DNA from 3 places in the Bacillus cereus group sp. BfR-BA-01360 genome. Region 2 is predicted to be linked to each of the others. Evidence: riboswitches for the same ligand, from Rfam matches in the RefSeq annotation. Region 2 holds a riboswitch; each other region holds the start of a gene.

Region 1 (3,286 bases), on a different contig from region 2:
TGCAAGGTCAGCTGCATGCGCTGCAATTTTGTAAGTAATCACACCTTCTCGAACATCATCTTTATTTGGCAATCCTAAATGCTCTTTCGGTGTTACATAACAAAGCATCGCAGTCCCAAACCATCCAATCATCGCTGCACCAATTGCAGAAGTAATATGATCATAACCTGGTGCGATATCTGTTGTTAAAGGCCCCAGCGTATAGAAAGGCGCACCTTGACAAATATCTATTTCTTTCTCCATATTTTCTTTAATTAAATGCATCGGTACGTGCCCTGGCCCCTCAATCATGACTTGCACATCATGCTTCCAAGCAATTTTCGTTAATTCCCCTAACGTTTCAAGCTCTGCAAACTGAGCTTCATCATTTGCATCTGCAATAGATCCTGGGCGTAACCCATCTCCTAAAGAGAAGGAAACATCATACTGTTTCATAATCTCACAAATTTCTTCAAAATGAGTATACAAGAAGTTTTCTTTATGATGGTATAGACACCACTGCGCCATAATTGATCCGCCGCGCGAAACAATTCCCGTCATGCGTTTTGCTGTGAGCGGGATGTAGCGCAATAATACGCCCGCGTGAATTGTAAAATAATCCACACCTTGTTCCGCTTGTTCAATTAATGTATCGCGGTATACTTCCCAAGTTAAGTTTTCAGCAATCCCCTGTACCTTTTCTAACGCTTGGTAAATCGGCACTGTCCCAACTGGTACAGGGGCATTACGAATAATCCATTCGCGCGTTGTATGAATATTTTTCCCCGTTGATAAATCCATAATTGTATCCGCACCCCAGCGCGTTGCCCATGTCATCTTTTCTACTTCTTCGGCAATCGAAGACGAAACAGCAGAATTTCCGATATTCGCATTTACTTTCACATGGAAATTACGGCCGATAATCATTGGTTCTGCTTCTGGATGGTTAATATTCGCTGGTAAAATGGCCCGTCCTTCGGCAATCTCTTTTCGAACAAACTCCGGTTCTACCCCTTCACGAATTGCAACATATTCCATCTCAGATGTAATAATCCCTTTACGAGCATAATGCATCTGCGTGACATTCGCACCTTTCTTTGCTCTAAGAGGTTTACGATCCATTTGCGGGAACACAGGTGTATGGTTCGAAGCAGCTTTTACACCATCATCTTCCGGCTTGATTTCGCGTCCCTCATACTCCTCTACATCTCCGCGTTCTATAATCCAATTGCGACGAGGAGTTGGAATCCCTTTTTCGAGTTCCACTTTATATTCTGGATCCGTATAGGGACCGCTCGTATCATATACACGAATCGGGGAATTTGGCACTCCGTTTGTGTCACTTAATTCAATCTCACGCATCGGCACTTTCATACCTTCACGTGACCCCTCCACATACACTTTCTTACTCCCTGGTAAACTCGACTTTAATTCAATTTGCTCAGCTGAAACAGATTGTTCCATGATTTTTGTTTCCTCCCCTTTATCATTTCAAGAAATCTACTTTACCTAGAAAAATTCGATTCTCCCTTCAGCTGCTAAACAGTCAGCTCCGCATTTCTTGAATCCAGCTTCACCTTCTAGCCCCTCACGTCTAAAAATCTTCCGCACAAGAAAGTAAAAAAACACTTTCTATGCGGAAGAACTTTATACACTAAGACGAAACAGTCGGCTCCGCTTTACATGTGACAAGGACGAGATTCAACTTGTAACCAGCGCATGCAAAATGAAAAAGAGCCAGGTCCATAAGAAAATAAGGACCTGGCTCATAAAAGTCATCATTATGTAAAGCCATTAACTTCCCTACGCTGGTACGAGCCAGATCAGGTCCAAAGGGTTAAGAAGTTTGCGTACTTCTCTCTCAGCCCACGCATACATTGGGCACCCCTAGTTTATCACTGATTTAATTTTCAATACTTTTCTATCATACACTATAATCTGAAAAATGCAAATCAATTTACACTTTTACGGTATCATCCACGTTAAATAATAAGCTTGTACATACGTCATAATTCCAACGATAATGACAAAGAACAAACTATGTTTTACTGTAAAGCGGAATAAATCGGATTCTTTTCCTGCAAGTCCTACTGCTGCGCACGCGATTGCAATCGATTGCGGAGAAATCATTTTCCCCGTTACACCACCTGTCGTATTTGCCGCAACAAGTAATACTTCTTTTACACCTACTTGCTGTGCTGTAATCGATTGTAAGTTCGAGAATAGCGCATTTGCCGATGTATCTGATCCTGTTAAGAATACGCCGATCCAGCCAAGAAATGGCGAGAAGAACGGGAATAATCCTCCTGTTCCAGCTAACGCTAGTGCAAGTGTAGATGATAGACCAGAATAATTCGCAATAAATGCAAAGCCTAATACAAACCCAATAGATAAAATTGGCATTTTTAATTCTTGTAATGTTTCTTTCAATGTTTCAACCGCTTGTTTTGCACTCATTTTTAATACAAAAATGGAAATGATACATGCGATTAAAATGGCTGTTCCGGTTGCCGATACAATATCAAATTTTAATACAGCCTCATAAGGCGTTGGTTTATTTACAATTGGTTCTGCCTTCATGACTAAATTGTGCAGACCCGGAATTTCAAACTTCATGACAAAACTTTCTAACGCCCCGCCTGGAGCAAATAATGCTTTAAAGAAATCTTGACTCCAAATCACTACCATAGCAGTCAAAATAATAAATGGCGACCAAGCTTTCACAACTTTTTTACCTGTTAAATTTGGCATCGATGAAGCTTCCGCTGTTGCTGCAGCTTCCACATTTGCTTGATTCGATTGATACACTTCTTTTGGCTGCCATACTTTTAAAAATAGCGATAAAGATACTAAGCTGACAAGCGCTGATGTAATATCTGGAAGTTCTGGTCCTAAAAATGTCGCTGTAATAAATTGTGTAATTGCAAAAGACCCCCCCGCTACAAATAACGCCGGCCATGTTTGCTTTATTCCCTTGAAACCATCCATTAAAAATACAATAAAGAACGGAACAAATAGCGATAAGAATGGCAATTGGTGCCCAGCCATTTGTCCAATTTTATGAGGATCAATACCTGTTACTTGCCCTGCAACTGTAATCGGTATTCCCATTGCTCCAAATGCTACTGGCGCTGTATTTGCAATTAAGCAAAGACCTGCTGCATATAAAGGATTTAAGCCAAGTCCTGCTAGAAGCGCTGCTGTGATGGCTACTGGTGCTCCAAATCCTGCTGCTCCTTCCAAAAATGCTCCAAATGAAAAACCAATTAAAATGACAAGTAAACGATGATCATTTGTAATCGATAAT
Region 2 (3,286 bases):
GGTACCCATATATAAAATGTTTTTTTATCATGTAGTAACGACAACTTTGAAATCGCACTAGGTTGCCATTCTAATAAAACTTCTCCAGGCATTTCGGTCGGTTTCCAGTTATGAATATACGCATACCATTGACGACAAATATATTCTAACTGTTCAGAGCTAAGAGGTTTTAAACATATAATCCATAGGCTATCTTCTGCTAACTTATATGGGTCGTGCTCAATGAATAAAATATCCGAAAACATAATATACAATCTTTTATTTAAAAGTTTAAATTTTTTTATTAATTCGTATGGTCTATTGTGCTCTAATAACAAACTTGACCAATGTTTTGGCCACTGCACATAAAATACTGTTTGCTCAAAAAGTGGATCTATTACATCTTTAAAGGCTAACAACTGTATCGTTTCCATAAAGTAAATACTTCCTCTCTTTTTTCGTTATTTTACATAAAATCCAAAATCAATAGACTGTTAAACTTTGAAACAAAATACAGATTCCACCCCCCTTTTTACTTTTATTATACCATCATTAAAATCCATTTTTTGTTAAAAAACAGTAAAAAAAGGAGGAGGGTTCTACCTCCTCTTTATCTTTCCTATTTCTCTTTTAATTATATAATTTTTTCATAATATATTATGAAAAATGACGAAATAAAATGAATATCTACCGGGTTGCTATTTTTTCTTCAACAGGCCATTTCTCTAACGTATAAGCCATCTCCCAGAACGAATATTCATATTGACTACTAATGATAAAATGCTGTTTCATACGTTTACGATCCGACTCTGTTACTGTTTCCGTAATTTGATCTAATCGCATAATTTGTTCTTCTACTAATGTGCGGAACCAATCCGAACCATATGCTGAAATCCATGCTTGGTAAATCGGTTCTTCTGGCTTACACTCTTTAAGACGCTCGCCAATTTCATAATATAGCCAATAACACGGTAAAATGGCTGCAATAATATCACCTAAATGCCCTTCATAAGCAGCGCGATACATATGGGATGTATATGCATAAGCTGTCGGTGCTGGAATAAAGGATGCTTTTTCTTCTTCAGTGATTCCTAATTTTTCCGCAAAATTTTCATGCAATGACAATTCTGCTTCATATGTATTTTGTGCATGATGTGCCATGCGAGCTGTCGTTTTCAATTCGATCGCCTTCGCTGCCCCTAATGTTTGTACTCTAGCGAAGTGACTCAAATAGTAGGAATCTTGTAAAACGTAGTAACGAAAGCTAGCTAAATCTAGTGTTCCCTCACCTAGTTCTTTAATAAATGGATGCTCAAAACTCGCTTGCCAAATCGGAGCAACTTCTTGACGTAATAACTGTGAAAATGACATTTATATCCCTCCTCATATATGCTACACTCAGCTAACATCTAACGAAAAAATAGACATGTACAAAATAAAAGCCACTTCCTTAGTAGGTAAAGAAAGTGGCTTTTATTTTGTCATTTCCACTTCCCTACGCTGGTACGAACCAGATCAGGTACTAAGGGTCTCAAAGATAAACTTTAATCTCAGCCAATATCGGCACCCCTAGTGGATAGATGAGAACTATATAGTTTTGATAGTTATCATAACATAATTTAGAGAATTGTCAATTATCCAAACTTATATAGTATATTGATATAAAAAACATCATTACTGTGCGGCTAACCCAACAGGCGAGAATAATACATAGGCACCTAGCATGAATATAATAAGGAAGATTGAAAATACCTTTGCATATTTCCATGGCTTTAAATCAACTTTATTAGCATCGAAAAGTTCAAAGTCTGTTTCTCTTGGTTTTAATTTTCCAATCACTAGCATCACAATTACACATGCTGGGAATAGTACACTAAGAATATATAAGAAATTAATAGATCCTAAAAACACTTTTGAGAGCGCATACAAAATAATATGAAAGACTAAAGCAATTTTCGGAGCACTTGCAGGTACTTTTTTACTAAAAAATCCTACGACAACAGCGGCGATAATTGGTACATTGTAAAAACCAAACATTTCTTGTAAGTAGTTATATAATCCAGAAGGTGCATATAAAATAAATGGTGATACGATAACCGCAATGAGACCGAGTGTAATCGCAAAAATACGTCCTACTTTCACCAACTCTTTTTCGCTTGCTTCTTTCTTGAAAATGGGTTTATAAAAATCCAGTGTGAATAAAGTGATCGAACTATTTAATGCACCGTTAAATGAACTTAAAATAGCACCGAACAATACAGCGGCAAAAAAGCCTGATAATGCGATAGGCAAAATCTTAATTACTAACATCGGATAAGCCATATCAGCATTTTTTAATTGATCGCCAAATAAATGGAAGGCAATGATTCCTGGCAGCACTAAATACAATGCTCCAAATACTTTAAATAATCCTGCCAACAATACTCCTTTTTGTCCTTCTGCTAAATTTTTTGCCCCGAGTGCACGTTGGACAATAGCTTGATTGGTACACCAATAAAATAAGTTATTAAACAATAAGCCCATGAAAATTGTTGTCCAAGGTACAGAATCTTGCGAATCTCCAATTGCATTCAATTTTTCTGGATGAGAATGTAATAAAAGATTTACACCATCCATAATACTCCCTTTTCCAAGTGCAAGAAGACCAAGAATTGGAATTAAGCATCCTCCAATAATTAAACCAATTCCATTTAGCGTATCTGAAATCGCACATGCACGTAGGCCGCCAAATACAACATAGGCAATACCAGTCATACCAATGATAAGCGCAATCACCATAATTGTTGTGAAATTACTAAGCCCAAATAGTTGTGAAATATTAAAGATGCTATCAAGTACTAACGCACCGGAATACAATACAGTTGGTAAATAAGCGATGGCATAGCCTAATAAAAATAGAATGGAAATAATTTGTCTTGTTCGTAAATCGTAGCGTTGCTCTAGGAAGTCAGGAATTGTTGTAATTCCACTTTTTAAGTAACGAGGTAAAAAGACAAATGCCATAAAAATGAGCGCTAAAGGAGCGGTTACCTCCCAAGCCATAACGACCATTGAAGTTGCATAGCTTTGTCCATTTAGCCCTACCATTTGTTCTGTCGATAAGTTTGTTAATACAAGTGATCCTGCGATAACGATACCAGTCAAACTTCTACCACCTAAAAAATAACCATCTGAACTATCTAAATTAATATGCCTCGTCTTATACCAAGAAAACCAGGCAATGAAAATCGTATATACTAAAAATGTAATGACTGTTACAAATGCCATGGAGCAATAAACCCCTTTCAAATGATATCTATTTCTCTAA
Region 3 (3,286 bases), on a different contig from region 2:
CATAGTTTTATGATTCCTGGTCTCATTGCAACCTTTGCTTCTATCGGTATCGGAATGTTACTTATTTCGATTATGTTTTAACAAAAAAGCGCATGACTTATTCTATAAGTCATGCGCTTTTTTTCCATTTAATCAAACGTTTGTTTAAACTAGTACCTTTGTTTTATACAATCCTCCAACTAAACTCTTCTACTCTATACTAGGCTCCAATATATATTGACTTGCCTCTGCTAATAACTTTGGAAAATCATCTGGAAAAAAGTTCCCTAATCCTTCTCTTACAATACATTTGCACTCCACATTATATGTTTTAAATACTTCCATTAACTCCATCGTTTTCTCATGTAAGATGAGAAAACAACTGTTCAATCCCCATCTTTACTTCTTCACTTGATGCACGAATGCTTTCGCACTGTCAAAGGCTGAACTCGCCAAACTAATGGCTGAAATAACCGAAACACCATCTGCTCCTGCTTCTATTACTGAAGAAGCATTTTCGATTGTAATTCCACCGATTCCAACTATCGGTATATTAATACCTTTTTCCCGAAAATAACGTAATCCATTTAATCCTTGAACTGCTTTTGTATCTTTTTTTGTGTTTGTTGGAAAAATAGGGCCTATTCCTAAATAATCCGCACCATTTGCAATGGCAAAATGCGCTTCTTCTATTGTATGAGCAGACACTCCAACAATTTTATCGCCCATTTTTTCACGGACAACTTCAATTCCTTCATCATCTTGTCCAACATGAACACCGTCTGCATCCAGCTTAAGCGCTAAATCCACATCATCATTCACAATAAAAGGAACTCGATACTCCCTACATAGCGCTTGTAACTGTTTGGCAAATTGGACTCTTTTCTCTCCAGTTAGAGCTCCTTCTCCTTTTTCCCGAAATTGAAAAAGGGTAATGCCACCATCTAGTGCTTCTTTCATTACTTGTAATGGACCCTTGTGACAGTTATTGCTCCCCATAATAAAATATACTTGTAATAACTGAGACATCTTTTCTGTTTCAATGCGTGCCATCTCTCTCATCTCCCTAACGAACTTCTTCTGCTTTTCCATATTGTTCAATATCGCTTATGGTAACATTTGCTAATTGATTTAAGAATTCTACTTGGAAACTGCCTGGTCCCTGATCTACTGTTTTACTCGCAGCAATCTCCGCTGCTACTCCATAAAACGTTAATGCAGCAACCGCTGCTTTTACATAATCTTGTTCAACTGCCACAAATGCTCCCATTACTGAAGTTAATAAACAACCTGTTCCTGTCACCTTTGTTAAAATTGGATGACCGTTACGAATTATAACGGTTCGCTTACCATCTGTGACAATATCTTCTTTTCCTGTAATTACCGCGACTGTACCTAGTTTGTTCGCTGCTTTTGTTGCAATTGCTACAGAATCACCATTTCCAGTTCCAGCATCCACACCTTTGATTTCCCATTTTTCATGAATAACATTCGCAATTTCCGCTGCATTTCCGCGGATCATCGCTAACTTTATTTCATTTGGTATATGTCTTGCCACTTCTGTTCGATACAAAGTTGCTCCTGCCCCAACTGGATCAAATAATACTGGGACATGCTGTTGATTCGCTGCTTTTCCAGCAATGAGCATTGCTTCAACTTCATCTGGCCGGAGCGTACCCATATTTAAAACGAGTGCTCCTGCAATGCTAGCCATCTCTGCTACTTCTTCTTTTGCATATGCCATGACTGGTGATGCCCCTAACGCTAGCAAGCCATTTGCTGTAAAGTTCGTTACAACTACATTTGTAATATTATGCACAAGTGGATTCGTTTTTCTTACTTGTTCCACCACTTTAGCAATTTCTGTTATATGCATTGTTTCATCTCCTCCTCGTTTCCGTAATGGGAGATACACAAAAAGACACTTCGCGTATGCAAAGTGCCTGAACATGTGTTTTTTACACTCTCCCTACGCTGGCATTATCCAACAGGTTCTAATGGTCAACGACAGATTAGCCGTACTCTCAGTCTGCATCCGCAAACTCCCATGTGCTTTCTTATTCATCTACTTCAAAGTCTACTCTTATTCTAGTAAAATAACAAGTTCTTTCCTTTCTATATGAAAGGTGAAGTGAAAAGAGAGCATTCGTCTTTATATTGCTTTATACCGAATCAGTATGCATAGAAAAACAGCGATAGGATGCGCTCCTATCGCTGTTTTTCATTTTATTATTTTAAAGCTTTAGATACTTCTTTTACCATTTCTGATACAGACTCAAGCCCGCCACCAGATAGGTACCAGTAGTTTGGATCTAAATAAACTACATTGCCATCTTTCACAGCATTTGTTTTGCTAACAATTTCGTTTTCCACTACTTGTTTTGCAGAAGATTTACCGCCAACAACAGCACCTCTATCTACTACAAATAAGTAACCTGGGTTTTTCTCTAAAATATATTCGAATGAAACTTTGTTACCATGTGTATCAGCTTTAATATTTGGGTCAACAGGAGTTATCCCAAATACATCATGGATAATACCGAAGCGAGATTGTGGCCCATATGCACTTACTTGACCATCATTCGCTAAAATAACTAACCCTTTTTTATCGCTCTTCTTAGCTTTTTCATTTAATGCTGCTACGTCTTTTTCAACTGCTGCAATTTCTTTTTTCGCTTGTTCTTCTTTACCGAAGATTTTTGCTAATGTTTCAACGTTTTCTTTAAATGATTTCATGTAATCTTTTGTATTTAACTCTACATAAATTGTTGGAGCAATTTTTTCAAATTCTTTGTATGAATCAGCTTGTCTTCCAGAAATGATAATTAAATCTGGATTCATTTCGTTAATTTTTTCGAAATCTGGCTCTTTTAAGCCACCAACATTTGTATATTTTTTATCTTTATATTTTGAAAGATACGATGGGATATTTTTCTGTGGTACACCAGCCACATCAACGCCTAATTTATCTAAAGTGTCTAATGAACCAAAGTCAAATACTACAACTTTTTTCGGGTTTGTTTTAACTTTTGTTTCCCCTAACTTATGCTTGATTGTAATTTCTTTCGCTTTACTTTCACTAGCTTCTGTCTTTTTATCAGTAGAAGCATTATTGCTACATGCTACAGCCATGATAGCAAGCATGAAAGTTAATAGTAGCATCGCTAACTTTTTCATTTCAATCACCTCTATAAGTTTTTTTAAATTATTTTAATTGATCGTGCATTTGCACAATCAAAAATAACTTCCTCTTATGAAAAATAAATACAAATATTATTTCCAGCTATTTCTTCAATGTGGATGTCCA

The links. A riboswitch is a leader RNA that binds a small molecule or an ion and turns the genes downstream of it on or off. The one in region 2 is predicted to bind thiamine pyrophosphate.
Positions count from the first base shown of each region.
Region 1: linked by a shared signal. The riboswitch ahead of thiC (phosphomethylpyrimidine synthase ThiC) and the one ahead of tenA (thiaminase II) in region 2 are both predicted to bind thiamine pyrophosphate.
Region 3: linked by a shared signal. The riboswitch ahead of thiM (hydroxyethylthiazole kinase) and the one ahead of tenA (thiaminase II) in region 2 are both predicted to bind thiamine pyrophosphate.

Region 1 is NZ_JAKUFV010000005.1:25,911-29,196, forward strand. Features, by position in the region: gene thiC (phosphomethylpyrimidine synthase ThiC) at 1-1,443, opposite strand, end outside; TPP riboswitch at 1,763-1,878, opposite strand; gene MR056_RS06580 (lactate permease LctP family transporter) at 1,945-3,286, opposite strand, start outside.
Region 2 is NZ_JAKUFV010000002.1:293,249-296,534, forward strand. Features, by position in the region: gene MR056_RS03300 (pPIWI_RE module domain-containing protein) at 1-413, opposite strand, end outside; gene tenA (thiaminase II) at 667-1,350, opposite strand; TPP riboswitch at 1,455-1,560, opposite strand; gene MR056_RS03310 (solute:sodium symporter family transporter) at 1,654-3,246, opposite strand.
Region 3 is NZ_JAKUFV010000011.1:21,148-24,433, reverse strand. Features, by position in the region: gene MR056_RS12010 (anaerobic C4-dicarboxylate transporter family protein) at 1-81, shown strand, start outside; gene MR056_RS12005 (hypothetical protein) at 190-333, opposite strand; gene thiE (thiamine phosphate synthase) at 379-1,032, opposite strand; gene thiM (hydroxyethylthiazole kinase) at 1,046-1,855, opposite strand; TPP riboswitch at 1,929-2,038, opposite strand; gene MR056_RS11990 (siderophore ABC transporter substrate-binding protein) at 2,209-3,156, opposite strand; gene MR056_RS11985 (iron ABC transporter ATP-binding protein) at 3,231-3,286, opposite strand, start outside.